DNA from 2 places in the Bradyrhizobium sp. CCBAU 051011 genome. Region 2 is predicted to be linked to the other one. Evidence: predicted binding sites of a transcription regulator. Region 2 holds the regulator's gene; the other holds the start of a gene.
What was found. Region 2 encodes LexA, which represses DNA repair genes until DNA is damaged. Its sites were predicted from a motif close to TGTTCNNNNTGTGTTCNG; they were not measured.
Positions count from the first base shown of each region.

Region 1: a site for LexA is predicted at 6,721-6,738, ahead of recA (recombinase RecA). Genes of this name have one in related genera too.

Region 1 is NZ_CP022222.1:5,770,982-5,786,028, forward strand. It holds gene ACH79_RS26965 (pyrroloquinoline quinone-dependent dehydrogenase) at 1-636, shown strand, start outside; gene ACH79_RS26970 (PaaI family thioesterase) at 668-1,129, opposite strand; gene ACH79_RS26975 (hypothetical protein) at 1,366-1,644, shown strand; gene ACH79_RS26980 (hypothetical protein) at 1,726-1,956, shown strand; gene ACH79_RS26985 (PilZ domain-containing protein) at 2,061-2,399, shown strand; gene ACH79_RS26990 (hypothetical protein) at 2,396-2,644, opposite strand; gene ACH79_RS26995 (hypothetical protein) at 2,858-3,037, opposite strand; gene ACH79_RS27000 (hypothetical protein) at 3,921-4,157, opposite strand; gene ACH79_RS44850 (hypothetical protein) at 4,612-4,737, opposite strand; gene ACH79_RS27010 (hypothetical protein) at 6,081-6,263, opposite strand; gene recA (recombinase RecA) at 6,842-7,933, shown strand; gene ACH79_RS27020 (hypothetical protein) at 8,052-9,032, shown strand; gene ACH79_RS27025 (hypothetical protein) at 9,246-10,043, shown strand; gene gcvP (aminomethyl-transferring glycine dehydrogenase) at 10,190-13,063, opposite strand; gene gcvH (glycine cleavage system protein GcvH) at 13,076-13,441, opposite strand; gene gcvT (glycine cleavage system aminomethyltransferase GcvT) at 13,464-14,609, opposite strand; glycine riboswitch at 14,747-14,837, opposite strand.
Region 2 is NZ_CP022222.1:7,202,200-7,217,246, reverse strand. It holds gene gltX (glutamate--tRNA ligase) at 17-1,441, opposite strand; gene ACH79_RS34020 (glutamine--tRNA ligase/YqeY domain fusion protein) at 1,586-3,268, shown strand; gene ACH79_RS34015 (nuclear transport factor 2 family protein) at 3,274-3,693, shown strand; gene ACH79_RS34010 (hypothetical protein) at 3,767-4,090, opposite strand; gene glnA (type I glutamate--ammonia ligase) at 4,667-6,097, opposite strand; gene ACH79_RS34000 (hypothetical protein) at 6,212-6,394, opposite strand; gene ACH79_RS33995 (hypothetical protein) at 6,563-6,820, opposite strand; gene ACH79_RS33990 (ComEC/Rec2 family competence protein) at 7,326-9,620, shown strand; gene ACH79_RS33985 (hypothetical protein) at 9,628-9,864, opposite strand; gene ACH79_RS33980 (hypothetical protein) at 9,949-10,371, opposite strand; gene lexA (transcriptional repressor LexA) at 10,600-11,301, opposite strand; gene glp (gephyrin-like molybdotransferase Glp) at 11,498-12,709, opposite strand; gene ACH79_RS33965 (HAD family phosphatase) at 12,736-13,362, opposite strand; gene ACH79_RS33960 (hypothetical protein) at 13,488-13,796, shown strand; gene ACH79_RS33955 (NADH:flavin oxidoreductase/NADH oxidase) at 13,850-15,031, shown strand.

The DNA of each region.
Region 1 (15,047 bases), 1.4 Mb from region 2:
CCGCGCGCGACGATCGCCGATGGATTCAACCCGCCGCCGGGTCACGACTTCGGACGGCAGCAGGGCACGCCGTTTGCTATGACGCGCGCGGTCGCGTTGTCGCCGCTGGGGTTATTGTGCAACAAGCCGTCCTGGGGCGAGATGGTTGCGGTCGATCTCAAGGCGGGGAAGATTGTCTGGCGCTCGCGTGTGGGCACCACGGAGGATCGCGCGCCGCTCGGCATCGCTCTTCCGTTCGGCACGCCGCTCGTCAGCGGCGTCGCGATCACCGCCGGCGGCCTTGTCTTCAGCGGCGCGATGGATGCGTACCTGCGCGCCTTCGACGCGCGATCGGGACAGGAACTGTGGCAGGGAAGGTTGCCGGTGCCGGGCGTTGCCAATCCGATGACCTATCTATGGAAGGGCGAGCAATATGTCGCGATCGGCGCCGGCGGTCATTCCGAGTCGGGCACGACCATTGGCGACAGCGTGGTCGCGTTTCGCCTGGCACGGCGGGGCGAGTCGCCTTCGCTGTGGTCGCGCACCATCGACCGCCCCGGCGGGCGCTTCATCAGCGGCGCGATCGCGGCCGGGTTGGTGGTGCTGCTGATGGTGGGACTCGTGTGGCGCTGGCGCCGGAGCAGGGTGAGGGCGTGAGCTGACGCGTCTTTGCCTGCCTTGCAAGTCCCTACAGCATTGCGAACGCGCTCGAGACCATCGCCACCGGCTTGTTGTCGGTGGCGGAAAGCAGCGTGACGCGGCCAAAACTCATGGTGCGGCCGAGACGGACGACGCGCGCGTCCGCCAGCACGTCGGAGGTGGAGACTGCGCGCATGAAATGCGTCGTCTGGTCGACCGTCGTCATCGGCCGGTAGCCGCGATTGGCGGCGAGGTTGGCGATCACCATCGCAGTGTCGGCGAAGGCCATCAGCGCCTGGCCCGACACGGTGCCGCCATTGCGGCACAGCCGCTCCGAGAACGGCAGGCGCAGCACCGCGCCCGGCTGCCAGTCGGCGGCATCGTCGGGCGGGACAACGTCGAAGCGCTCGATCGACAGATTGAGATCCATCACCCATGGCGCAAAGACCTCGCCGAGCACCCGCCTGGCTTCCGCGATGCCGAATTCCGCCGCTTGTGGCTGTTGTTGCATGAACGTGCGCTTCCTCGTCCGATCTTGATGTCGGCGCATTGTAGTGGTCATTGCGGCGAAGGGAACAGCGGCGGCAGGCGGCAGATGCGGTGTCATTTTGCAGCGATTCAGTGCCATCGCCGCAAACAGTGCGATTCCGGCATCGAACCATAGGCGGGGAGCCCGCGCGCTTGGCGGGGCGGTCAGGCCGGTGGTATCTTCCCCGAAACGCCGAAAGCGTCCCAAAGGAGAGCGTCATGAGAATGCTGAGCGCGGCCGTGGTGGTGGTGTTGTTGACGACGCCGGCCTACGCGCAGACCCCAAACATCAACCTGATGCCAGAATTCCAGTCCAAATCGCCGGAGGAAAAGGAGCAGGATGCGATCAAGGACAGGGCCTATAAGGATTCCTTGAGGAAGATCCCTGATGCCAAGGTCTCTTCCGATCCCTGGGGTACGGTGCGGAGCACGGACGCGCCCAAGGCCGCCGCGCCCGCCAAGCAGTCGAAGAGCAAGACCGGCAGCACCAGCCAGTAATGCCTTACGATAACGGCGAGTAGGATTCGCTCGCCGCGCCCCCTATATTTGACCTGTCGTCATCGTGTCTGGAGTTGCGACATGGTCTTTCGTCCGCGTGATCTCGCGAGTCGGATGGCCGGCCGGCGCAAGCCGGGCGACGGCTATCTGCGCGAGACGTTTACGCTGCCGCGCGACGAAGCGCGGGCGAGGGCGCGCGACTTCCTCACCCGCTATCCCAAGGCCGCCTATATGAGCTCGGTCGAAAGCTGGCGCGAACTGCCCGGCGGCGAGATCGAATTCACGATGCGCAGGCTTGCCAGCGCCGATTAGGCTTGGGTTGTGCCGGAATTAATATCGACTCCCCGATTTTTGCCGAATTCCGATAACTCGGTATTCAGGTGTTCCGCCTAGTATTTCTACGTACTGGAGAAATCATGGCGAGAGACCGCAAAGACCTGGGGGCCCGCAAGTTCGTTCGGGTCGACCTGCACAAGCAGGGATTCCTGATCCCGGCGCCGGATGCGCCATGGATCCAGTGCTACATCCTCGACATATCAGACAATGGCGCCTGTCTTGATGTCGGCGACCTCGCGGTGCCGAAGATGTTCGGCCTTTCGCTGACCGCAGGCGGCGAGGTGCGGCGGGTCTGCACGTTGATCTGGCGCAGGGGCGAACTGGTCGGCGTCCGATTTGTATCGGCCAAGGAGCTTCGGGGTGAGGTGGCGCCGCCAGGCGAACACGAGCCCGCTTCCCGGAAGGCGCCCGCCAACTAGCGTTCGTCGGTGTCCTGCAGCGTCTCCGCAACCAGGCGAATCCGGAACACCGGCTTTCTGGATTCATCCAGCAATTCCATCTGCCACTCGGCGTTTTCGGAGAGTTTCCGGGAAATGTCCGCGATCATGTCGCCGCATACCCCGGTCATTTCCTTCCAGGCGGCGTTATGGTCGACAAATTCCGCGCCGTCATTGCTGACGCATCCATCTTCGCCATGTCGAACGCGGAAGAAAAAGACCGGCATGGCAAGCTGACCAAATGCAAATTGGGCCGCCGCCGGCCCCGTGATCCCCAAGCGCCGGGAGTGGATTCCTGGCGTATCGAAAGATCAACTCCGGGTTTTTACGGGCCCAAGCACGTTGCCGGGCATATAAAGCGGGTGATCCCTCAGCCTTAACCTGATGTAATTGCTGAAATCTCTTCTATGGAAGACCTGTGGAAGCCTCCAGCCAGCGAGTTATTTCCGTTCGGCTTTTTTTAGCTCCCGATCGATCCGAAGCTGGACCCGCCGGATAGCAAGCAGATTGAGCTTGGCCTCGGTCTTTCCCACGACTACCCGCTCGCCGATACGGAATTGCCATTTCCAGATGCCCGGAGCGACCGCGGTCACGCTGTATTCGACGCCCTTGTGAATCATATAAAAATCCCGTTGCGGGTCCCCACCGCTTCAAAATTCAATCCTCATACTTAAAATTGCAATTGTTATTCAGTACAGCTAGACAGAGAGAGTCTGTCACATGCCGGTTTGAACCGGCGAATGGAGCGGGAGAGGCTTGGAATTACCTGCGCGGCCCCAATTCAGGGCGTTAGCCTGGCGCGCCGTTGCGCCAGCTCGCGACAATCTTCAACTGGATGCGACGCACGGCAAATAGCGAAAGCGTTGCCTCGATCTTTCCCGACCCCACCAGGTCGTCGATCCGAAATTGCCACTTCCAGAATGCGCCACTTCCAGGACCCGCCGCTTCCAGAATCCCAAGGCTTCCCATCGTCGTCAGCGCATATTCTGCGCTTTGTGATTCATGGAAATCGCCCGCACTCCTGCAATAGCGCGAGCGGAATGCAAAGTACCATAGATCGCCCGTTCGATAAATAACGGTTGCCGCGCGGGAGCGCGCGCCGGGAAAATCCTCCTCCGCTGCAAGCGTTCAACCCCGCGGACGCGCCCAAATTCCCGGGCCGCTTTCATGCCCGCAAAAAAGCACTGCGCCGCGCAAGCGGAATATCGTCGCTTGGCGGCGCAGGCCTATTCCCCGAGTATGCAATTGCCCAGGCAAGAATTTTGTCTGCGCGCAACGAAAAAGGTTCAACGCCATTCGAGCGAATTTGCCGGGCGATTTGCCCGCTGAAACGGGCGGCGTGGGGCGGACGTATCTGCTCGCGAGGGCGGGGTGGTCCTCCAGATTTTCCCCGCCGTCGGCGACCTCGCTGCATAGCCCCATGCGGCGGGGTCGTTGGGCTGGCGCGGGCGGTCAGCCTTGCTTGCGCAGGAAAAACCGGTGCCGGCTTTTACGGATCGTGCGCTAGATCCTGGTCATGCCGGCGTAGTGTCTGCCGCTGTAGGGGCCGACGTGAACGCCGGTCTTCATGCACTCCGTCTTGGCCGTGCACATCTGAACGCTGTCGGATTGGTCGGCGGAATCGCGAATGCAGGAAGCTGCGTAGGCGCTGCAGGTGTGCGCGATCGCGCGCCGGTTCATTTGCCTGACGTAAGCGGCCAAGCGGCCGCCATCGGACGACTGGCAGCACTTGCCGTTCATTCATTTCGGCAATGTGCGAGGATTTGGCTGGCCCGGCCGAACCATGGGCAGGATGCAGTTGGGCAGGCGACGCGTTGAAGGGAGAAGGCCGCCGACGGCCGCTGCTCTCAATCCTGACGCGATGGATAAGGTTGCCGCGACGGAATGTGGGTTCGCGACGGCGCGTCCCCGGGCCGGACGGGCGGCGGCACTCGCGCGGGCTCCGGTGAGCGGCTGAGGCTCAGGAGCCGGGTGAAGAGATCGGCGCCATGGCGTTGAAGCATTGGCAGGATGGGCTCGTAGGCGGGGGCGGTCATTTGTATCTGCATACGGTGATGCATAGCGCACGCGCCTTGACGGACGGTGCAGGTAAAGCCGCAAGCACATCTAAAATTGTAAGTGATCTCGTTCGGCGTCTACCGTGCAGGCCAGCCAATAACGATGAGGCCGCCCCGGTGGCGGCCTCATCGGAGAGCTAGCCTTTCGGCTGCTCTACATCAGGCGGCCGGGGGCTGGCGTCCGGCGCCTTTTCACTCCTGGCCGAAAGGTCGGCGGCCTTGTCGAGAAAGCCCGCGGCGACATCCGGATCCGTGGTGGCCATTGCAAACTTGAGAAAGGTTGCCGCTTGTTCCGTCAGATATTTTTTTCCCGGCACAATCCTGGTTCCCCTTTACTACCCGTTACTAGCCTTCGCGCTGCACCCGATCCGATTACGCACTGCGGTCGAATCCGTTCCGGAGAAAAAGTACAAAAGTGAACTTAAGGCGGGCCAAGCTTGGCACGATCGTGCGCTCGGCCCTTTTCCGAGCCCATGGTGCCAATGGAACCGAGGGCCGGTCCGGCCGGCAACAGCCGATCAGTCCTCGCCCAGAAGCTTGCCGGTTTCCTTGTGGATGAAATGAAGCCGGGTGCAGGCCAGACAGAGGACGGAAACATACGAATTGGGCCCGTCCTCCGGGGCGGTCGCCGGAAGCCAATGCTGAACGTTCGTGCCCAGCCGTGGACATTTGAACAGGATATGTCGGCCCATGGGCGGGAAATATGCCGGTCCTCCCGCGCCGGGTCACTTCCGTATGTTTGCGTAGTTGGGGGCCGGGCGGCCGGAAAGATGCAGCGTTCGCTTGGGTGAGTATGCCGCGAAACGCAACCACGGCGCTCCTAGGGTTCGGGTACGAAAACACCGTGGTGTTACGGAATCCCCAAGGCGCGTCGAAAGCCCTATGGTGGCTGTCGCCGGGGGCTGCTTTTCATCCCGAACCAATTTGTACCGGCTGGGGGCCGCCTGCGAGGCGGCCCTTTCATTTTGCGCGCAGGCCGGACCAGGGTTTGCTCAAGAGAGGTCGCCGGCCAATGCGGCCCAGGCAGCTATTTCTTTGCTGGCCGGAGCAGGTCATCACGCCGGTGCTGAGGCGGCCCTTTCTGTCCACTTGTATGCACAACGCGAGTTGGGACACCGCCAACTTTAGACTAGGACAGGGCCTCGGAATACGGACGGCAGCCGCAATTGCCGTGCTGCCCTAAACGAAAGAGGCCGCCAACTGAGGCGGCCTTACTCTTCTAGGCTGGTTCTGGCGGTTGAAGTCCCGGCGAGGAAAGCCATTCGTTGATGTGGGAGGCAGTTTCTAGCTGTCTGATCTTCTGGAGCAGCCCGTCCCTCTGAGGACCAGGTTTGAGCTGGGCAATTTGGGCTTCCAGCTTCGCCTTCTCGGCTGCGATATTTTCCTCGAACGTGTGGGGAAGAGATCGGCGACGCTGCATGACACCATCTCTAACCGTAGGGTTTTGCAAGTTCCGATCCTAACATGCAGATGCCCGGCCGTCGGTTCCGAATTGAACAATCCAGATCAGGCCACGGTGAATTTCAAACTAGGCGACTGGGGTCGGAAACAGGCTAGTGCCTTATGGTGCTGTCCTAAGGCGGCCTACGGCCGTTGTCGTTCAAGTTCAAGCCTCCGCGCTGACGAAAATATCGAACGCCTCGTAAGCCTGTTGCGGCGTCTTTCCCTCCTTGAATGCGTTCGGGAAACTGAAGATCGCATTCGCTAGAAGGAATTCATCCGGCACAGGAAACAGGGTGCGAAGTTCGGCGAGCCAGCTCGCGTATGAGGGAGGGTTGAACTTGCCCAAGGTGTAGCTATCGCTGAATGTGTGCATTTAGCTCGGAGCCTTCAGGCCGGGAGATCGCAGCCACTCGCTCAGGTGCGATCCGGTTTCGGCTTGTCGCGCCTTGCGGATTGTGGCCTCCCGAACCTCGCCGGGCGGGAGCAATCTGGCTTGCTCGCGCAGGCGGCAGGCCTCGTCGGCAAGACGTTGCTCTAGGGTGGTTTCAGGTCGTGTGTAGCGGCGTCGCTGCTGCATAGGGCTGTGCTCCGTTCCATAGAGGAAGGCGGGAGCGCAATCGGGCGTTCTCATCACCGATAGAAGCCGAGGGCTGGGCGGTGATCGGGGCAACCTGGCATGTTCGGCAGCCGATATACTGATCAATACAGCTCACATCGCGAAATCGTTAACAACTCAAATTAGGCGCTGTGATTTTCAACTTAGGCCACCAGGGGTCGAAACAGGCCAGTGCCCCAACAAGAAAAAGAACATATTGCGAACATAGAACAAACGTGGTACAAAAATCCCTAGACGAAATCGAATCCAAAAAGCCTCTCGCCGCCGTTTGTCCCGCTCGCGAATCCCCGCCATAAGGAGCACGTATTATGTCCGCCACTGCCCTGCGTATCGTTGAAGGATCCTCCATGGATAAGACCAAGGCCCTGTCCGCCGCGCTCTCCCAGATCGAGCGCCAGTTCGGCAAGGGCTCGGTAATGAAGCTGGGCAAGAACGACCGTTCGATGGACGTCGAGACGGTGTCCTCGGGCTCGCTCGGGCTGGACATCGCGCTCGGCGTCGGCGGCCTGCCGAAGGGGCGGGTGGTCGAAATCTACGGGCCGGAATCGTCAGGCAAGACCACGCTGGCGCTGCACACGGTGGCGGAAGGGCAGAAGAAGGGCGGCATCTGCGCCTTCATCGACGCCGAGCACGCGCTCGATCCGGTCTATGCCCGCAAGCTCGGCGTCAACATCGACGAACTCCTGATCTCGCAGCCCGACACTGGCGAGCAGGCGCTGGAAATCTGCGACACGCTGGTGCGCTCGGGCGCGATCGACGTGCTGGTGGTCGATTCGGTGGCGGCGCTGGTGCCGAAGGCCGAGCTCGAGGGCGAGATGGGCGATGCGCTGCCCGGCCTGCAGGCGCGGCTGATGAGCCAGGCGCTGCGCAAGCTCACCGCCTCGATCAACAAGTCCAACACCATGGTGATCTTCATCAACCAGATCCGCATGAAGATCGGTGTGATGTATGGCTCGCCGGAAACCACCACCGGCGGCAACGCCTTGAAATTTTACGCCTCCGTCCGCCTCGACATCCGCCGCATCGGCGCGATCAAGGAGCGCGACGAAGTCGTTGGTAACACCACCCGCGTCAAGGTGGTGAAGAACAAGCTGGCGCCGCCCTTCAAGCAGGTCGAATTCGACATCATGTATGGCGAGGGCGTCTCCAAGATGGGCGAGATCCTCGATCTCGGCGTCAAGGCCGGCATCGTCGAGAAATCCGGCGCCTGGTTCTCCTATGACAGCCAAAGGCTCGGGCAGGGGCGCGAGAACGCCAAGGCGTTCCTCAAGGCCAATCCCGACATGGTCGCCAAGATCGAGCTGGCGATCCGCCAGAACTCCGGCCTGATCGCCGAGCAGATTCTGGCCGGCCCGGCCGAGCGCGACGCCGATGGCGAGGAGCCGGCGGACGACGAATAAGCTTCAGAAACGCTTCAGGGGTTAAGGCCTAACGTGACAGACGGGTGCTGTAGACGTTGAGTTGCCGACGTCTTCAGCGCCCGTTTTGTTTGGTGGGTAGGTATCATCGGAGAGTGCAATGAAGCCTCTGGTCCTGACCGGCTGGTTGACGCCGGACTTTATAAAGAATGACTTCGCGGACCTCCTGCTGGATCTAGCCTTTTTCGACTTTGTCTGGGGACCGCAGCCCTCATCGGATGAACTCGCAGCCCATCTTGGTCCGCGTCTCGCAAGCCACGACGAAGGCACACACTGGTCGGACTGGGGCGTCCACCGGAAACAGAGCGAAAACAGGACGCACCCTGATGCGAGCCTGGCCGAATTCTGCGAGCAATACGAAGCCGTCGAATTGTGGTTCGACGTGCGACCGAGCGCGCAGCTGAAACTGATCTGGCTGCTTGATTACTTCCGTTCCTATCCGGAAATCGTTGGCAGGTTGAAGCTGCGTCTCGTCGATCTGGATATGAGGGAGCTTGAGACGTTCGGCCGGTGGGACCCGCCGGCTGTTGACGTCACGGAAAGGGAGTTGGCGACGGCGAGCGCGGCCTGGCAGGCTTGGCGATCGCCCACGCCGGTTGCCTGCTTCGATTTGCTCAGAAGGGATTTGAGCGCGTTGCCGCTGCTCAAACCTGTCCTGATCGATCTGCTCGAAGAACTGCCGTCAGGTTCGACAGGGCTTGGCGCCTCGGAAATGCGGATGCTCGAGTTGATCGCGCGAGGGTACTCGCTCACAAATGCGCTCTTCCATCTCTACCAACTGCGGCAAACGCGCATCTTCGGCGAGTGGGAATACGGCTATTTGCTGGATGGGCTTGCGTTTGGCCCGCGCCCTGCCGTGGCAGGCCTCGAGGAGGAACTGCGCACGCTCTCGCGGGAAAATTACCGGGACCGGCACGCCGCTTACCTGCGAAGCGAGCTGTCGATCACCGAATTCGGCAAGGCTGTTCTCGCCCACAAGGAAGACTTCAGCCGGCACAATCCAATCGACCGTTGGTGGGGCGGCACGCATCTGACCAACGATCGGCTCTGGCGCTGGAATCCGGCGCTGATCAAGCCCTGATGCGTACAGTCTGAGCGAGGCGTACCGTGACGCGTTTGATCCTGACGGCAGATTCCTCCAGCGCGGGCGGCGTTGTATCGGCCGGCCACGCCGATCTGGCTGCCGCCATCGAGCTTCGGATGGTTTGGGGGCCACCGCGTTCCGATGCGGAGCTTGCAGCGTTTTTGGCGGCAAGGACAACGCAAAGGCCGGACTCGCAATTGGCTCGATTCCGTGCCGCCGCGACGCCGCCAGAAATTCGGCATCAAGGATCTCGGGTTGATCGAGGCTAGCGAGCATTTTGAAACGGTCGAGCTCTGGATGGAAACCGAGCCGAATGCCCAACTGGTATTGATCTGGCTGCTGGATTATCTCGGCCCGCGGGCGAAAACCTTAAGGATCATTTTGCAGCACGTGGATGTCTCTTTCGGCGAGACAGAACCTGCGCGTCTCGCCGAATGGAAGTTCCCGGGCGTCGCGATCAACGACCATCACCTCGAGATCGCAAGCCTTGCGTGGCAGGCCTACCGGGCGCCGACGCCGCATGCCTGGTTCAATCTGCTCGGGAGGGATTTGAGCATCCTGCCGCAGCTTCGGCGATGTGTGCTGGAAATGCTCGAAGAGCTACCAGCGCGCGCAACCGGGCTCGGCGCGTCCGAACTGCGAATTCTGGAATTGATCGCGGCGGACTACGAGCGTCCGTTCGAGGTGTTTCCGCATTACAGGCAGCGCTTTCAGCGTCGCGTGTTCGGCTACTGGGAGGCTGGTGTTCTCCTGGAAGGGCTTGCGCTTGCTCCGGTGCCCGCTGTGTCGGGCCTCGCGGAGTGGCCGTTCACGCTTGAAATGCACAATTCAAGCGACCGATTGAAGCGATATAAGGAAAGCCGGCTCTCGCTCACCGCGCTCGGCAAGGCCATTTTAGCGGGCACCGAAGATTTCAGCCGGCATAATCCGATCGATCGCTGGTGGGGCGGCACGCGGCTGACCAACGACCGGCTGTGGCGCTGGGACCCCGTCCTGCTCGTGCCGTAGCGTGACCCGCAGGAGGGGGCGAGCGAAAGCGAACGCCTCACCTTAGACCGTAGGATGCGTAGAGCGCAGCGAAACCGATCTCATGCCGCATCGGCGGTGATAACAGCGATGGGTTTCGCTTTCGCTCAACCCATCCTACAAGGATCTCACTCCGCCGCCTGCGCGTAGTCCGCCACCGGCGGGCACGAGCACACCAAATTGCGGTCGCCATAGACGTTGTCGACGCGGCCGACGGGGCACCAGTATTTGTCCGTCCGCGAGGTGCCGGCCGGGAAGCAGCCCTCGGCGCGGCTATAGGCGCGCTGCCATCCGTCGTCGGCGATGTCGTGCACGGTGTGCGGGGCATGGCGCAGCGGCGAGGCCTCGATCTTCCAGCGGCCCTTTTCGACCTCTGATATCTCGTTGCGGATCGCGATCATGGCATCGCAGAAGCGATCGATTTCAGCCTTCGATTCCGATTCGGTAGGCTCGATCATCAGCGTACCTGCGACCGGAAAACTCATGGTCGGGGCATGGAAGCCGTAGTCGATCAGCCGCTTGGCAATATCGTCGACGGTGACGCCGCTCGTCGTCTTGAGGGCGCGGGGATCGACGATGCATTCATGCGCGACGCGGCCCTTCGCATTCTTGTAGAGCACCGGGAAATGCGGATCGAGCCGGCTTGCGATGTAGTTGGCGTTGAGAATCGCGATCTCGGTGGCGCGCGTCAGGCCTTCGCCCGACATCATCAAAATGTAGATGTAGGAGATGGTCAGGATGGACGCCGAGCCGAACGGCGCCGCCGACACCGGACCGACGGAAGCCGGCGCCGTGCCGTCGGTGGCGGGATGGCCGGGCAGATAGGGCGCCAGATGCGCTTTGACGCCGATCGGGCCCATGCCCGGGCCGCCGCCGCCATGCGGGATGCAGAAGGTCTTGTGCAGATTGAGATGGCTGACGTCCGCGCCGTAATCGCCGGGCCGGGACAGACCGACCTGCGCATTCATGTTGGCGCCGTCGAGATAGACCTGGCCGCCATGGCTATGGACGATGTCGCAGATCTCCGTGATGTGCTCCTCGAACACGCCGTGGGTCGAGGGATAGGTGATCATCACCGCGGCGAGATTCTTCGAATGCTTCTCGGCCTTGGCGCGGAGGTCGTCGACGTCGACGTCGCCGCGCGCATCGCAGGCCGTTACCACCACCTCCATGCCGACCATGCTGGCGGACGCCGGATTGGTGCCGTGCGCGGAGGAGGGGATCAGGCACACCTTGCGGTGCGGCTCGCCGCGCGCCGCGTGATAGGCGCGGATCGCCAGCAGCCCGGCATATTCGCCCTGCGCGCCCGAATTCGGCTGCAGCGAGATCGCGTCATAGCCGGTGATGTCGCACAGCGCCTTCTCGAGCCGTCTGAACAGCACGTGATAGCCCCTGGCCTGCTCGGATGGCGCGAATGGATGAAGCGAGCCGAACTCGGGCCAGGTCAGCGGGATCATTTCCGTGGTCGCGTTCAGCTTCATGGTGCAGGAGCCGAGCGGGATCATGGCGCGGTCGAGCGCGAGGTCGCGATCGCTGAGCTTGCGCATGTAGCGCAACAGCTCGGTCTCGGAACGGTGCGCGTGGAACACGGGATGGGTAAGAAACGCACTGTCGCGTTTCAGGGCGGCGGGCAGGGCCTCGCGCGCGGTGATCTCGAATTCGGCATAGGAAAGCTTGCCGCCAAACGCGCGCCATACCGCCTCGACGGTCGCCGGCGTAGTGGCCTCATCCAGCGCGATGCCGAGCGTGCCGTCACCCAGGCGCAGATTGATTTTCTCAGCGTGTGCCCGGACGACGATCTCGCCCTGTTTGGCCCCGACATCCAGCGTCACGGTGTCGAAGAACGCTTCGCTCTTCAATGCAAAACCAAGCTTGCGCAAGCCCGCCGCCAGCACCGCTGTGCGCCGGTGCACGTTGCGCGCGATATGGGTCAGCCCTTCGGGGCCGTGATAGACCGCATACATCGAGGCGATCACCGCCAGCAGCACCTGCGCGGTGCAGATGTTGGAGGTGGCCTTTTCGCGACGGATGTGCTGCTCGCGAGTCTGCAGCGCCAGCCGGTAGGCCGGCGCGCCCCGCGAATCCACAGATAAGCCGACGATGCGGCCGGGCAGCGAGCGCTTCAGCGCGTCGCGCACCGCCATATAGGCCGCATGCGGTCCGCCATAGCCCATCGGCACGCCGAACCGCTGCGCCGAGCCGATGGCGATATCCGCGCCAAGTTCGCCGGGCGAGGCGATCAGCGTCAGCGCCAAAAGATCGGCGGCGACCACTGCGAGCGCGCCCTTGGCGCGCAGCGCGGCGATCGCCGGCTGCAGGTTGCGCACCGTACCTGACGTCCCCGGATACTGCAGCAGGCCGCCGAACACGTCGGCCTTATCGAGATCAGTGAGGGGATCGCCGACGACGAGATTCCAGCCTAGCGGCTCGGCGCGGGTGCGCAGCACCGCGAGCGTCTGCGGATGCACTTCGGCATCGACGAAGAATGACTTTGTCCTGACCTGCGAGGCGCGCTCGGCGAGCGCCATCGCTTCCGCCGCGGCGGTGCCCTCGTCGAGCAGCGAGGCGTTGGCGACGTCGAGCCCGGTGAGATCGCAGATCATGGTCTGGAAGTTGAACAGCGCTTCCAGCCGGCCCTGGCTGATCTCGGGCTGATACGGGGTATAGGCGGTGTACCAGGCCGGGTTCTCCAGAATGTTGCGCTGGATCACCGCGGGCAGGATGGTGCCGGAATAGCCCTGGCCGATCAGCGAGGTGAACACCTCGTTCTGCGCGGCCAGCTCGCGCATATGCGACAGCGCCTCGGTTTCGCTCAACGCCGAGCCCAGATCGAGCGGCGCCTCCTGCCTGATGGAGCCAGGCAGCGTCTGGCCCATCAACTCGGCAAGGCTGCTCGCGCCGACGCTGTCCAGCATGGACTGGATGTCGCGGGGCGAGGGGCCGATATGCCGGCGCACAAAATCGGTGGCGGCTGCGGCAGTGGTCTTGAGCGGCGCGTTCATGGCGTGCTTTCCTTAAGCCGTATGGGCCTTGTAAGCGGCCTCATCCATCAGGCCGCCGAGTTCGCTTTTGTCCGCGATCTTCAACTTGAAGAACCAGGCCTTGCCGCCGGCGTCGGAATTCACCAGCGCGGGCTCGGCGGCGAGCGCTTCGTTGACTTCGATCACCTCGCCAGAGATCGGCGCGTAGACGTCGGAGGCGGCTTTCACGGATTCGACCACCGCGGCGGCTTCGGCCTTCTTCAGGGCGCGGCCGACCTTGGGCAGTTCGACGAACACGACGTCGCCGAGCTGCGACTGCGCATAGTCGGTGACCCCGATGGTGGCGACATCGCCCTCGATGCGGAGCCATTCGTGGTCGGATGTGAACAGCGTGGTCATGAAACTTCCTCTGGCGTTTGAATCAGCGTTTATAGGTGTTGGGAACGAAGGGCATGGAAGCGACCTGCAGCGGCAGGCGTTGACCGCGCACTTCCGCAAAAACCTGCGTGCCGTTCTTGGCGAGCGATGTCGGCAGATAGCCCATCGCGACCGGCGCATTGAGGCTCGGCCCGAAGCCGCCGGAGGTAACCTTGCCGATCGGCTCGGCAGCGGCGCTATCGGCGAACAACAGCGCGCCTTCGCGCACCGGCGCGCGGCCTTGCGCGAGCAAGCCGACGCGGCGGCGCGTTGCGCCGGTTTCGAACTGGGCGAGAATCTTGTCCGCGCCCGGAAATCCTCCGGCGCGGGCGCCGCCGCTGCGGCGGCTCTTCTGCACCGACCATTCCAACGCGCCCTCAACCGGCGTCGTCGTGGTGTCAAGGTCATGGCCGTAGAGGCACAGGCCGGCCTCGAGCCGCAAGCTGTCACGTGCGCCAAGGCCGATCGGCAACACGTCAGGGTTTTGCAGAAGCATCGTCACCAGTGCCTCGGCCTGTGCGGCCGGCACAGAAATCTCAAAGCCGTCCTCGCCGGTGTAGCCGGAACGTGAGACGAAGCAGTCGAAGCCGGCGACCTTGCGCGGGCCGCTATCCATGAACCGCATGGCGGTGACGTCGGCACCAAGTTTCGCCAGTGCCGATTCCGCCTTTGGTCCCTGCAGTGCAATCAGGCCGCGATCGCTCAGAGAATCGATAATGCAGCTCTCGGAGAGATGCGCGCGCAAACGCGCTTCGTCCTCGGCCTTGCAGGCGGCGTTGACCACCAGAAACAGGTGGTCGCCGAAATTCGCCACCATCAGGTCGTCGAGAATCCCGCCGTCATTATTGGTGAACTGGGCGTAGCGCTGCCGTCCCGGCGGCACCGCCACGATGTCCTGCGGTACCAGCCGCTCCAGCGCCAGCGCCGCGTCCTCGATCCGGCCCGATTTCGCCCGCAGCGCGAGCTGGCCCATATGGGAGACGTCGAACAGGCCGGCGGCGCTGCGCGTGTGCAGATGCTCCTTCAGCACGCCGGCCGGGAATTGCACTGGCATCTCATAGCCCGCGAACGGAACCATCTTGCCGCCGCGCGCCACATGGAGCGCGTGCAATGGGGTGCGTTTAAGGGGAGATTCGTCGCGTGCCAGCATCCGTTAGGCCCTCATGGGTTCCGGAGACCAGCCTCCGAAAACCCTAAGAAAGCCCCATCTGTCGCTGTGCCTGAGAGTATTATCCCGTCGGCGGACGCCCTGGGCACATGCCGCCCGGCGTCACTTTCCAGATGCTATTTCGTCACGCGGTCCGTTTGCCTGAGAGTTTCCGGGGCGGTTGCTCCTTCGGCGCCGGCGCTGAAGCCGATCTCTCCCGACGTGACGTCTTACAGATAAGAGGGAAACACAGGCCTGCCAAGCCTGTCAACGCAGCCGCAGCATTATCAACGGGATGTGCGTGCCCATCTTGTGTGCTGCGGCAAGCCTATGATCCGCCTGCACAGTTTCTGGACACCGCAGGCGGCCTTGTCTAAAAGCGTTCCGCCGGAGGGTTAAGGGCTGGTTGCCGCCTGATCCGGCCCTTTGCCCGATTGGATG
Region 2 (15,047 bases):
CCCATATGGTAGGGGCTTAGTTGGCCGCCTGATCGCCCAAGCGCGCCAGGCATTCCTCCCGCCCCAGTACCGCCAAAACGTCAAAAATGCCCGGTGAAGTCGTACGTCCGGTCAGCGCCACCCGGAGTGGCTGGGCGACGGCGCCGAGCTTGAGATTGTTCTGCTCTGCGAAATTCCGCATGGCGGCTTCCGCGGTCTCGGCGCGCCAGTCGGTGACAGTCTCGAGCGCCGTCCGGAGTTGGCCGACCAGCGCGCGCGTCTCCGGCGTCAGCAGGGTGGCCGCCTTCGGCTCGATCTCAAGCGGACGGTCGGCAAAGATGAAGTAGGCGCCCGATATCAGCTCGATCAGGGTCTTGGCGCGCTCCTTCAGGCTCGGCATAGCGCGAAGCAGTTGGCCGCGCGTCGTGTCGTTGAGTTTTGCCTTCAGCTCGGCGCCGTTGGGGACGTAATCCAATACGCTTTCGAACTGCGCGACCAGCTCGCGGTCATCAGCATGGCGGATGTAGTGGCCGTTGAGGTTCTCCAGCTTGGCGAAATCGAACCGCGCCGCCGAGCGACCGATCGCGGGCAGATCGAACGCGTCGATCATTTCCTGCGTCGAGAAGATTTCCTGGTCGCCATGGCTCCAGCCGAGCCGGACCAGGTAATTGCGGAGCGCCGCCGGCAGATATCCCATGGCGCGATAGGCATCGACGCCGAGCGCGCCATGGCGCTTCGAGAGTTTTGAACCGTCGGGCCCATGGATTAGCGGGATGTGGGACATGTTGGGGATGTCCCAGCCGAGCGCGTCGTAGATCTGCTTCTGGCGCGCGGCGTTGATCAGATGGTCGTCGCCCCGGATCACGTGGGTGACGCCCATGTCGTGGTCGTCGACCACGACAGCCAGCATGTAGGTCGGGTTGCCGTCGCCGCGCAAAAGCACGAGATCGTCGAGGTTCTCGTTCTGCCAGACCACGCGGCCCTGCACCTGGTCCTCGATCACGGTCTCGCCGGTCTGCGGCGCCTTGAGGCGGATCGTGGGCTTCATGCCCGCGGGCGCCTCGGAGGGGTCGCGGTCCCGCCACATCCCGTCATAGAGGCGCGTCTTGCCCTCGGCGCGTGCCTTCTCGCGCATCGCTGCCAGTTCCTGCCCGGTGGCGTAGCAGCGGTAGGCTTTGCCGCTGGCGAGCAACTGCTCTGCCACCTCGCGATGGCGCGCGGCGCGGCTGAACTGGTAGATGACGTCGCCGTCCCAATCGAGCTCGAGCCATTTCAGGCCGTCGAGAATGGCCGCAATGGCAGGTTCGGTCGACCGCTCGCGATCGGTATCCTCGATCCGCAGCAGCATCTTGCCACCAGTCTTCTTGGCGTAGAGCCAGTTGAACAGCGCGGTGCGGGCTCCCCCGATATGGAGGAAGCCGGTGGGCGAGGGAGCGAAGCGTGTGACGACGGGATCTGTCATTTACCGGGCGGGTGAGGTTTGGAATTGGCGGTGGTGTATAGCAGGAACGGTGCATAACTAAAGCCTTAGCCATTGGCAAAGTAGGCTTGGCTCGCAAGGGCGAATTTGGCAGAAGGTTCGCCAATCCCTAACAGGAACTCGTTGATGACCACAGAACCGGTAGCGGCAGAGGCGGGGCGCGATTTCATCCGCGACATCGTACAGGCCGATCTCTCCTCGAAGAAACATAGCCGGATCGTGACCCGATTTCCGCCGGAGCCGAACGGCTACCTGCACATCGGCCACGCCAAGTCGATTGCCCTTAATTTCGGCATCGCGCAGGAGTTCGCCGGCAAGTGCCATCTGCGCTTCGACGACACCAACCCGACCAAGGAAGAGCAGGAATATATCGATTCCATCCAGGCCGACGTGCACTGGCTCGGCTATGACTGGGGAACCGATCTCTATTACGCCTCCGACTATTTCGAGCGCCTGTACGACTGGGCGGAGGGCCTGATCAAGGCTGGTGATGCCTATGTCGACGACCAGTCGCAGGAGGAAATCCGGGTCAACCGCGGCACGCTGACGGAGCCCGGCAAGAACTCGCCGTTCCGCGACCGCCCGGTGGAGGAAAACCTCGACCTCTTCCGCCGCATGAAGGCCGGCGAGTTTCCGAACGGCACGCGGGTGCTGCGGGCCAAGATCGACATGGCCGCCGGCAACATCAACCTGCGCGACCCCGTGCTCTACCGCATCCTGCATGCCGAGCATCCGCGCACCGGCACCAAATGGTCGATCTATCCGAGCTACGACTACGCGCACGGCCAGTCGGACGCCATCGAAGGCATCACGCATTCGATCTGCACGCTGGAGTTCGAGGACCATCGGCCGCTTTATGAATGGCTGCTCGACAAGCTGCCGGTGCCGTCAAAGCCGCGCCAGTACGAATTCGCCCGGCTCAACCTGACCTACACGCTGCTGTCCAAGCGCGTGCTGACGCAGCTCGTCCGCGACGGCCACGTCTCCGGCTGGGATGACCCGCGCATGCCGACCATTGCCGGGTTGAAGCGGCGCGGCGTGCCGCCGGCGGCGGTGCGCGAATTCGTCAAGCGCATTGGCGTCGCCAAAGCCAACAGTGTGGTCGATGTCGGCATGCTGGAGTTCTGCATTCGTGAGCATCTCAACAAGTCGGCGCAGCGGCGGATGGCGGTGTTGCGGCCGCTGAAGGTGGTGATCGAGAATTATCCGGAAGGGCAGGTCGAGGAGCTCGAGGCCGTCAATCATCCCGACGACGCGGGCGCCGGCACGCGAAAAATTTCGTTCGGCCGCGAGCTCTACATCGAGCGCGACGACTTCATGGAAAATCCACCCAAAAAATTCTTCCGCCTGTCGCCGGGCAACGAGGTGCGGCTGCGCTATGCCTATTTCGTCAAATGCACCGGCGTCATCAAGAACGACGCGGGCGAGGTGGTCGAATTGCGCTGCACCTACGATCCCGCGACCAAGGGCGGCAACGCGCCTGATGGCCGCAAGGTCAAGGCCACCATGCACTGGCTGTCGGCCAGGGATTCAGTGCCGGCGGAGATCCGCGTCTACAATCAGCTCTTCTCGAACCCGAGCCCGAGCGCTGCGAACTTCGCTGTCGACCTCAATCCGGAGTCCCTCGAAGTTTTGCCTGACGCCCGGATCGAGCCATCGGTCGCGTCGGACAATTCCGGCGAGGTGATGCAGTTCGAACGGCAGGGCTACTTCGTGCGCGACAAGGATTCCGCGCCGGGCAAGCCGGTGTTCAACCGCACCATCGGCCTGCGCGACACGTTTGCGAAGGAAGTCGGCGGGAAGGGCTGAAGGCGATGGGGTCGTCCGAGCGCAGCGCGACCGACGACATCGTCTCCGGCATCATGGGTAGATGGGCGGCGGCGTTCAGCAAGCTGGACGCTCGAGCGCTGGCGTCGCTCTACGCGCGCAACGCCTTCTTCTTCGGCTCGAATCCGAGCCTCTATCGCGGCAACGACGGTATTGCCGCCTATTTCGATGGGTTGCCGAGGTGGCATTCCCCGACGGTCAAATTCACCGACGTCAGGACCGCGCAGGCCGCTCCCGACCTGATCAACGTCGCCGGCACGGCGTCGTTTTTCGTGGAAGCGGGCGCCGAACCGCTGACGGTGAAGATTACCTGGGTGATCGTCCGTGAAGACAGCGACTGGAAGATCGTCAGCCACCACGTGTCGTCGAAGACGCCGCTGATCGAGCCGCGCACGGACGCCACCTAGTTCGTGCGGCTAGCCAAATGTCCGGCCTCGGCTGAAAGGGCCGATCGTCGCTCGATCAGCCCTTTAGCCAGATTTACAGCGCAGGCTGGATTGGTTTCCAATTCCATTGCGAATGGTATGGGCCTTCGGTGGTGGTCGCGGCCGGGGTTTGGATCATCATGCCCTCATATGGAGCGTGGTCCGCGTGCGCTGCCCTGGACAGGTGCATCGCGCATGAACGCATGTTGCCGCCGAGCAGGGCCTCCTGGGCCTGCGCGACTTCCCTTTCCGCCGTGAACTTGCCCGGGCCATCGGCCATGGCTTCGGTCGCGGCTTCGGTTTTCTCCAGGTTCACACCGCTGCAGCCCGTCGTTTGCGCGGCGTAGGCTGGAACGACGGCATAGGCTACGGCAGCCATTGCGGCTACTCCGAATAGCTTGTTGAGCATGTTCTTCCCTATCTGTTTTGAACAGACTCAGCGTCATTGCTGAATGCTGCGTGGGCATGATCGCCGATCCGCAGAACCTTTCGAGTGAATTTCGCGCGACTCAGTTGTGATAAGCGCGCGGTGCAATCGTCTTATGCAGGGAGATGCATTTTCATTAAGGGTCCGTAATGAATTTGTCACGACGGCGATTGACATGCTGATGCTGATTTTGAACGCCGAGCGCGATCGCGCATTTGTTCGGCGCTGCGGCATCATTGTCGCGGCAGCACGTCGTCAGATCCTCACCACAAGCAACCGCGGCAAATGCCCCGTATGGCCCTTGCGAGCTGGGCATCTTCCTGCGTCATGGGCTCGTAGGGCTTTTGCTGCTCGGCTTGCCGGGCCTCGTTCGCCTTTTGCCGGGCGGCCCGCTCGTGGATCGCGCTTGGCGCGGTTGCGGTCCTGGTGCGGCGGCAGAAGTGTTTTCCGTCGCTGCCAACTATCTGGTCTTCATCAAACTCGCATCAATACGAATTTGGGCTAAGCGCCAGTGGGTCCACAACCTGGCTAGATGTCGTAATACAAATGAAACTCGTAAGGATGAGGACGCAGCCGGATAGGATCGATCTCTTTCTTGCGCTTGTAGTCGAGCCAGGTCTCGATCACGTCGCCGGTGAACACATCGCCGCGGAGCAGGAAGGCGTGATCGCGCTCGAGCGCGTCGAGCGCCTGATCCAGCGATCCGGGTGTCGACTTCACGTCCTTCGCCTCGGCGGGCGGCAGGTCATAAAGGTTCTTGTCGATCGGGCTGCCCGGATCGATCCGGCTGTTGATGCCGTCAAGGCCGGCCATCAGCATCGCGGCAAAGGCCAGATAGGGATTGCAGGAGGGATCGGGCGAGCGAAACTCGACGCGCTTTGCCCGCGGGTTCGGCGAATACATCGGAATCCGGCAGCAGGCTGAGCGGTTGCGCTGCGAATAGACCAGATTGATCGGAGCCTCATAGCCTGGCACCAGACGCCGATAGGAGTTCGTGGTGGGGGCGCAAAGCCCGCACAACGCCCAGGCGTGGGTCAGCAGGCCGCCGATGTAGTAGCGGCCGAACTGGCTCAACTCGGCATAGTCGCCCTTGTCGTAGAACAGATTGGTCTCGCCCTTCCAAAGGGACTGGTGAACGTGCATCCCCGAGGCATTGTCCTCGAACAGCGGCTTCGGCATGAACGTTGCGGTCATGCCGTGCTCGCGGGCGGTGTTCTTCACCACGTATTTGTAGATCATCAGATTGTCCGCCATGCGGGTCAGCGTAGTGAAGCGCATGTCGATCTCGTTCTGGCCGCCGGTTGCGACTTCATGGTGATGGGCTTCGATCTGGATGCCGAGTTGTTCCATCGTCAGCACCATTTCGGTGCGGAGAGCCTGCATGCTGTCGGTCGGGGGAACGGGAAAATATCCTTCCTTCGGGCGCGGCTTGTGGCCCAGATTCGGGTCTTCCTCCTTGCCGGTATTCCAACTTCCTTCGCTGGAATCGATTTCGTGGAAGGCGTAATTGATGCCCTGTCCGTAGCGCACGTCGTCGAACACGAAGAACTCTGCCTCCGGGCCGAAGTAACTCGTATCGGCGAGGCCAGTGCCCTTCAGGTTGGTTTCCGCCTTCTGGGCGATGTAACGGGCGTCACGGCTATAGGGTTGACCGGTCACGGGGTCCCTGATGTTGCAGATCAGGACCAGGGTCGATGCAGGCGAATACGGGTCGAGGAAGGCCGTGGCCGGGTCCGGCACGACCAGCATGTCGCTTTCCTGGATTTCCTGGAAGCCGCGGATGGATGAGCCGTCGAATCCAAGGCCTTCGCTGAGAGCGTCGACATTCGCGGCACTCGGCGGCACGGAAAAATGCTGCCACACCCCAGGCAAGTCGGTGAAGCGCAGATCGATCATCTGCACCTTCTCGTCGCTGATCGCCTTCACGAGGTCTTCGGCTGTCGCACACTTCGGAAACATGGCTTCACTCCTGTCATGGAGAGGCGCATCGTGGAGGTCGTGCCGCCATTCAGCCGTGGCGAAGCGGCTTGCGACGGGTTTTGGGACCACGTTCTGCGTTGCACGCCGGCAGCCTCAGCTTTGGTGCGGCCCGCGCATGAGCTTCATCGCGTCTTCGATATGCCGCCAGGTTCTGGCCAGTTCGGCCTCGCCTTTTGCCTCGAGTTCGATGGCGTTCTGGGCCGCTTCCGCAATGGCCTTGGGGCCATGCGCTTCCAGCAACTGCCGTGCATAGTCGTGGATTTCGATTTCTCGCATGGGGTCATGCTCCTCTCGTTTTGAGCGCAACTGTGAATTCCAGTCGAGCCGAGAGCCGTAGACGTTGACACCTGGTCATGCGCGCACAGTGTGCATCCTGCTGCGGCGCACTTGCAAGAGCGGTTTCAGGGCGGTGGGCCGTCGGGATTGGATCGTGGCGCCGGCCGCCTAGCAACCCCGGCAAATGCTGCGCAGGGATTTTGCGAGCTGGGCGTCGTCCGCCGTCATGGGCTCGTAGGGCTTTTGCTGCTCGGCCTGCCGGACCTCGTTCGCCTTTTGCCGGGCGGCCCGCGCGGCCTCCTGGCGCTGGTAGCACGCCTCGCGCTCGGCTCGTGCCTCAATGAAGCGGCATTGCTCTGGAGAGGCGGCATCGGCAGGGGAGGAGGTCAGGACCACCGCAAATAAAATCCAGACCGCACGCTTCATGTCACTTGTCCTGATGTTCGCTCCACTGGTGCAACTGTAACTCTGGCCGCCATGCATTTCTTCCGGTTTGTGCATCCGGTACCGCTGACGGGTTCAATAAACCGCCCAATGATGGGGATTTTTAGCGCGGCTCGATCAACGGCGGCAAAAAGCTTCCGGTCACCTCCGATGTGTCATCGGAGAGGCGCCAAGCCGCTACTCCGAAGCATGCCGTGAGCATCAGAGCCGTCACAAGCAGAAGCGTGCAGTAAAACTGGCTCACCTCGTACTCCGCCACCAGCCTCGATCTAGAGAGCACGGTCTGCCGAGTCGGAAAATGCAGTTGGCCTGACTTAACGGCGGTTTTCCACGTGGATGAATTGCCTTTTCGGGCGCCGGCCGGTTGGGGGGCCCGGAGCTTCGCGCGTCCCCGCTCTTTCAGGATTCTGCATCCGTTCTGCTAGCCGTCCGAATACAGCGTCCGGTAGTCTTGCGATCTCCACGAGATCGTAGGGTGTAAGCACGCGTGGCGGAGCAAGGCGACATTTCGGGCCGGAAGCGGGGCTATGCCGGCACCTGGCCGCCGTGCGCCGCAGTAGCGGCCGGCGGCGTTCTGCCATCGCGTCCGGCATTCTGGCCGCCGCTGATCGAGGCCCTGCGCGCCTGGGCGCGCGCGGAAGCCGGTGCCGGGCGGTTGCTGCCCTGGGTGCCGGTGGCGTTCGGCACCGGGATCGCATTCTACTTCGCCGCCGATCATGAGCCGGCGCTATCGGCGGCTGCCGTCGTGGCGATCGCCCTGTGCGCGGCGGCGGTGCTGTTGCGGCGGCAAAAATTCTTTCCGCTCGCGGTCATGGTCGCAGCCGTTGCGGCGGGCTTTGCGATCGCGACCTGGAAGACCGCGCGGGTCGCGCATGGCGTGCTGGCGCGGCCGATGTTTTCGGTCTCGCTGACCGGTTTCGTCGAGACCCGCGACATCCGCGAGCGCACCGACCGTTTTGTGCTTCGCGTGGTCACTATGGAAAGCGCGCGGGGCCAAACAAGACTCGAGCGCGTGCGGCTGTCGGTGAAGAAGGGGACGGCGCCGCCGGTCGGCAGCTTTGTCGAGCTGAAGGCGCGGCTGTTGCCGCCGCTTTCGCCGGTGCGGCCGGGCAGCTACGATTTCAGCCGCGACATGTTTTTCGCCGGCATCGGCGCCTCCGGCTTCGTGATGGGCGCGATCAAGACCGCCGAGCCGCCGGAAGCCGGCGGGCTGCGCCTGCGCTATTCGGCGTTCATGCAGGGCCTGCGCGACACCATCGATGCGCGGATCAGGACCACGCTGGAAGGCGACCAGCGCGCCATTGCCACCGCGTTGTTGACCGGGCGGCGCGATGCGATCTCACCGCCGGTGAACGATGCGATGTTCATCTCCGGCCTCGGCCACGTGCTGTCGATCTCCGGCTACCACATGGCCGTTGTCGCCGGCGTCGTGTTCTTTGCGGTGCGGGCGCTGCTCGCCCTGTTCCCTGCGCTCACGGTCGGTTACGCCATCAAGAAATGGTCGGCGGCGGCCGCGCTCGTCGCCGCCGCGTTCTATCTGTTGCTATCCGGCGCCGAGGTCGCGACGCAGCGCTCGTTCTTCATGACGGCGGTGGTGCTCATCGCCGTCATGGTCGATCGCCGCGCGATTACGTTTCGCACGCTGGCGGTCGCCGCCCTGATCGTGCTGACGGTCGCGCCGGAAGCGCTGGTGCATCCGAGTTTCCAGATGTCGTTTGCGGCGACGCTCGGGCTGGTGGCGCTGGTGCAGATCGGCATGCCGCGCCTGTTCGCGACCGCCGATCATACCGCAACCGCCCGCGCGGCGCTGTGGGGCGGCCGCGAGATCACCATGCTGTTGCCGGCCTCGCTGGTGGCGGGGCTCGCGACCACGCCCTACGCCGCCTTCCACTTCCACCGGGTCACGCCCTATGGCGTGCTCGCCAATCTCGCGGCGATGCCGGTGGTGTCGGCGCTGGTGATGCCGGCGGGGCTGCTCGGCCTCGTCGCGATGCCATTCGGGTTCGATCGCCCGTTCTGGGCGATCATGGGCGTCGGCATCGACTGGATGATCGCTGTGGCGCAATGGGTCGCAGCGCTGCCCGGCGCGGTCGGCCGGGTGCCGGCGATCGGCATCGGGCCGCTGATCGCGGCGAGCCTCGGCATCATCCTGCTCGGCCTGTTGCGCACGCCGCTGCGCTGGTCGGGCGCGGCGCTGGTGCTGGCGGCGGCATTGTGGGCGGCGAGGGCGCCGCAGCCGGATATCCTGATCTCCGCCGACGGCCGCCATGTCGGCGTCCGCGGCCAGGATGGGAGGCTGCATCTGATGCACGCGGCCAAGGGGTCCCGGGACGTCTTCCTGCTGAAGGAGTGGCTGGCGGCGGATGCCGACGCGCGCACGGCAACCGATGCATCGCTCACGTCAGGCGTCTCCTGCGACGATTTCGGCTGCGTGATGCCGTCCGCCGGCGGCGGCCTGGTCGCGCAGGCGTTCAGGCCCGAGGCGCTGGCGGACGATTGCGAGCGCGCGGCGCTCATTGTGACCCTGCGGCAGGCGCCCGCTTCCTGCGCGGCTTCCGTGATCGATGCCGAGCGGCTGCGGCGGCAGGGCGCCATGACGCTGCGACGAGGCCGCGAGGGATTTGTCGTCGAGGCGGTGAAGCCGCGAGGGAGCGACCGCCCCTGGTGGCCGGCCGTTGCCGACGCGGGAGAGGTCGACGCCAACGTTCTGGCCCCGCGCGTCGTGCCGCCTCGCGCCGTCGATGCGACGCCAGCCGAGGCGGACCTTCAGGCGGAAGAGTAGGCGGATTTCAATGCTCGTCGATCGGGGGACTGGACGGATGGGCCGGTATCTCGAACGCGCCGAGGTGGAATTCCTCCGGCGCGTCGGGGGATGACGGCAGGTTGACCAGCGTGAAAGACGCTTCGGGGAATTGCTGCCAGATCGCGAGGTCTTCGGCCGTGATGGTGAGCCAGCCATATCTGAACATGTAACGTCCGGGCTCGGTGACGCGTCCAGCCCTTTGCCATGTGACTTTGTTGACCACCGGTTGCCCCCTCGGTGCCGAATTTTGAAAAACGCATCACCATGATCCGCCGGCCTGGACCGGCGGATCGCATCCACGTGGCGTCTATCCGGTCACGATCGAAGCGGCCGGACGTGCTTCCGTCACCTTCGGTGCGCGCTCGCCACCGGTCTGAACCACCGGCAATTGCAGCACGGTTGCGCGCTGGCCTTCGCAAAGCTGCGTCACCAGCACATGGCTTCCATCAGGAAATTCGATCGCGTCATGATGACGGTCGGCGACTTCGGGTTCGATCTGATTGAATTTGCCGACCCGCCAGTCGGTGGTTCGCGTCCAGATCCAGCGGTTGTCGTATTTGACGTCCTCGGCGAACGCCAGTTCGGTGCCGGGAAGCATGCAGACCGCCACTGCTGGCTCGCGTTCCGACGCAAAGCCGCGGGTCGATGTACCGCGGAACGTCGTGGTGATCAGCGTCTCGCCGACCTGGGCAGGCCGGGTAGCCACAGCATGCAGGCTATAGTCACACATCGGATGGCTCCCTCATTTGAGATAGCTGACCCGTGTCTTCAAGGAGGCACAGGCCCCTATCAGAGTGGACATGGCGCAGAGCCTTTTCTTTTTTCTGGGCAATTCTGCGACTGGCGCGCTGCGCCACATTCACAAACGCGCTAACGTGCCTTGGTTCCAATCGTTCAACAAAAAACCCCGGCGAAGGGCCGGGGTTCTTTTCCGTCATGTCCTCGGACGGCACACCGGTCAGTATTTGCGGTAAAGGCCGATCAGCTTGCCCTGAATCCGGACCCGGTTCGGCGGCAGGATGCGGACTTCATAGGCGGCGTTGGCGGGCTCCAGCGCGATCGAGGCGCCGCGGCGGCGGAAGCGTTTTAGCGTAGCTTCCTCCTCGTCGATCAGCGCCACCACGATGTCGCCGGTGTCGGCGGTCTCGTTGCGCTGGATCAGCGCCATGTCGCCGTCGAGGATGCCGGCCTCGACCATGGAATCGCCGCGTACTTCGAGCGCGTAGTGCTCGCCGGAGCCGAGCATGTCGGGCGGCACGCTGATGGTGTGGCTGCGAGTCTGCAGCGCCTCGATCGGCGTACCGGCGGCGATCCGGCCCATCACGGGCACCGCGACCGGGCGATTGCCGTCATCCTCGGCGGCGGGCAGGCTCACCGTGCGCTTGCCGAGCGTGCCTTCAATGACGCTCGGCGTGAAGCCACGGCGGCCGTTGCCGGCAGCCGCCAACTCCGGCAGCTTGATGACTTCAATAGCGCGGGCGCGGTTGGGCAGCCGGCGGATAAAGCCGCGCTCCTCCAGCGCCGTAATGAGGCGGTGGATTCCGGATTTCGAGCGCAGGTCGAGCGCGTCCTTCATCTCGTCGAAGGAGGGCGGTACGCCAGCCTCTTTCAGCCGTTCATTGATGAAACGCAGAAGTTCGTACTGTTTGCGCGTAAGCATCGCGAGCAATCCCCCGGTTGGCGTCGTCGTTTCGAATCTTCAGCGCTCGGATGGCGGGAGTCCCCAAACTCCCAGGCAGAGACACCAGCAGTCGAAACAAATCATGAACGGACACTATATGTTCGATATGTGTTCCGCAACCACTTAATTTCAGGTGAACGCGTCAGGGTTTCTGTCCAAGACGCGTCTTGAGGCGTCATTCCGGCAGCCGCAGCAGCTCGCAAGGCGCCCCCTTGGCGGCCGCCGGCGCGAACGGCGGACGTATCACTAATGCCTGTGCCGCAGCGAGATTCCCCAATAGCGACGAGTCCTGATGGTTCACCGGCACGGCGACCAGCGTGCCGTCTTCGCGCGCTTCGAGGCGTGCGCGCAGATAGTCCTCGCGCTGGTCGTTGGCGGCGAGGTCGCGGCCGAGCAGGGCGCTTTCTCTGACGTGATGAACGTGGTCGCGGCCCGACAATGCGCGAATCAGCGGCACCAGAAACAGGAAGCCGCAGACATAGGAGGAGACGGGATTGCCGGGCAGGCCGATCACCCGCATCGCGCCGAGCCGCCCGTGCATCATCGGCTTGCCCGGCCGCATGGCGATCCGCCAGAACGCCATGGCGACGCCCTCGGCCTCCAGCGAGCGCTTGACGAGGTCGTGGTCCCCGACCGAGGCGCCGCCCATGGTGATCAGGATGTCTGCGTCAGCCTCGCGGGCGCGGCGGATGCCTTGCGTGGTCGCGGCGACAGTGTCGGCGGCGATGCCGAGATCGATGACGTCGGCCCCCTCGGCCCGCGCCAGCGCCCGCAGGCCATAGCCGTTGGAATAGACGATCTGGCCAGGACCGGGGCTTGCCCCCGGCATCACCAGCTCGTCGCCGGTCGCGAGCACAGCGACCTTCGGGCGGCGGTGCACCGCTAGCTCCGGATAGTTCATGCCGGCGGCGAGCGACAGGTCGCGGTCGCCGAGACGGCGCCCGCGTTTGAGCAGGACGTCACCCTCGCGGAAGTCGACGCCGGCGGCACGGATGTGCCGTCCCCGAACGGCGGCTTCCGAGATGGTGATATGATCGCCGTCGGCTGCCGTGTCTTCCTGGATGATGACGGCGTCGGCGCCGTCGGGGATCACGCCACCGGTGAAGATCCGTACCGCCTCGCCCTGGCCGACCTTGCGCTCGAACGGCCGGCCGGCGGCGACCTCGCCGATCACCTTCAGCCGCGCGCTGGCGTCGGCGGCATCGGCCGCACGCACCGCATAGCCGTCCATTGCCGACATCGCCAGCGGCGGCTGCGTCCGCCGCGCGGCGACGTCGCGCGCGAGGATGCGATGATGGGCGGCATCGAGGGCCACCATTTCTTCGGGCAGCGCTTCAGCGCCGGCAAGGATCGCAGCAAGCGCATCGGCGACAGGCATCAAGGCCACGGGCAGACCTCCGTCAAATTCCAGCGCTAGATTCCAAGCGCAGTCAGTGCCCTAGCCACGTCATCCGTCGATGTCACGTGGATGGCAGAAAGGCCGCGCGCCCGCGCACCTTCGATATTGGCGGCCGAGTCGTCGAAGAACAGAATCCGCGACGCCGGCACGCCGATCGCCTTTATCACGTGATCATAGGCCTCCGCGTCGGGTTTGCGCAAACCGATGCTGGAGGACAGGAAGATCTCGCGGAAATGGCCGAGCACGCCGGCATAGGCCTGCGAAAAATGCGCGACATGAGCCGGATTGGTGTTGGAAAATGCATAAAGCGGCAGGCGCTTGGCCGCGCCGGCCAACAGCGGTGCGATGCCCGGCATCTCGCCGGTGAAGATCGCGTTCCAGCCTTCGAGGAACTGGGCGTCTGTAATGCCGATGCCGAGCGATTGCCGCAGGTTCGCAAAGAACGCGGCGTCGTCGATCCGGCCGGTCTCGTGATGCTTGAAACTGTCGTTGACGACAAAGCGGCTGGTAAGGTCTGCAGGCGCGCAGCCCGCATGCCCCGCCCAGCAGGTCATTACCTGATCAAAGCTGATATCGAGCACGACACGGCCGAGGTCGAACAGCAAGGCGTCGACGGAATGGGGCGCTGGCGGCAAATTCATGGCAGTCGTTTACAAAACTGGACCGGCCTCGGCAACGGCCACGGCGATTTGCGTCCAAGCGTAATCCGGCGCTTAAGCCGCTGCGCGAGCTGTGCTAAGCGTGGGGTCAAACAGGGAGTGGTGGCATGAAAATCCTGGGTAGAATTTTGGGCGCTGCGGCTGCGATCGCGTTGCTCGCCGGACCGGCTGCGGCCCAAAAAGGCCCCGCCAGATATGGCGAGGAGGACAAGCCCAAGACGGGGGCGGAGATCGCGGCCGAGAAGGACGCCGAGCGGGCCTACAAGCGGTCGCTCGGCAATATCCCGGAACAACAGAAGGGCAGCGATCCCTGGGGAACGATGCGCGGCGACAACAGCGCACCAAAGGCCGACAAGGCGGCAGCGAAACCGAAGGCCAAATCCGCCGATACCAAAACCGGCACCAGCGCAAAGTAGAAGACACATCCCGGCGCCGTGCCGGGACAATGATGTCCGCGAGGCAGGCAGGCATGACGGAAACGCTGCTGTTTTCCCCGATAACGATCCGCGGCGTCAGCTTAAAGAACCGCATCGTGGTGCCGCCGATGCATCAATATTCGGCCGAGAAGGGCTTTCCGACCGACTGGCATCTGATGAATGCCGGCAAGTTTGCCGCCGGCGGGGCCGGTCTCGTCGTCGTGGAATCGACCAAGGTCGAGCGGCGCGGCTGCGGCACCGTCGGCGATCTCGGCATCTGGGACGACAAGTTCGTCGCGCCGCTCGGCCGCCTCGTCCAATTCATCAAGCAGCAGAACGCAGTCGCCGGCATTCAGCTCGGCCATTCCGGCCGCAAGGCGCGCGCGAGCCGGCCGTGGGCGGGCGACCGCCCGCTGCAGCGGACGCCCGATATCGAGGATTGGGACGCGTGGCAGCCGGTGGCGCCGAGCGCGATCGCCCACAGCGAGAAATGGCCGGTGCCGCGCGCGCTCGAAACCGGCGAGGTGAAGGACCTGGTGCAGGCCTGGGGGCAGGCGGCGCGCCGCGCGCATGCGGCGGGCTTCGACGTGCTGGAGCTGCACGGCGCCCACGGCTACCTCGTGCATGAGTTCCTGTCGGAGCGATCCAACCAGCGTACGGACGAATATGGCGGCTCGGAAGCGGGCCGCATGCGCTTCCTGATCGAGGTGACGGAGGCCGTGCGCGCGCACTGGCCGGACCACAAGCCGCTGTTCGTCCGCCTGTCGGTCGAGGACAATGCCGGCTGGGGGCCGGAACAGAGCGCGCGGCTGGCACAGATCCTGAAGACCAAGGGCGTCGACGTCATCGACTGCTCCTCCGGCGGCATCTCTGAGACGGCGCCGATCCTGGGCAAGGAAATCAAATACAGCTACCAGGTGCCGCTATCGGAATACGTCCGGCGCCATGCCGAGATCATGACCATGGCGGTTGGCCTCATTATCCATGGTGACCAGGCCGAGCAGATCCTGCGCGATGGCCAGGCCGATCTGATCGCGGTCGGGCGGGAAATCCTCAACAATCCCAACTGGCCGATGGACGCCGCGCTCAAACTCGGCGTCGAGGGCCCGTTCCGCAACGTTCCCCCGCAATTCGGCTATTGGCTGGGCACCCGCGCCAAGCGCGGTTTTGGAACCAGGCCCTCCACCTGGCAAACCGGCCTGTGGGAGGCCGATCAAGCGGCCTCGAATTCGTAGCGATCTCAAATCCGTA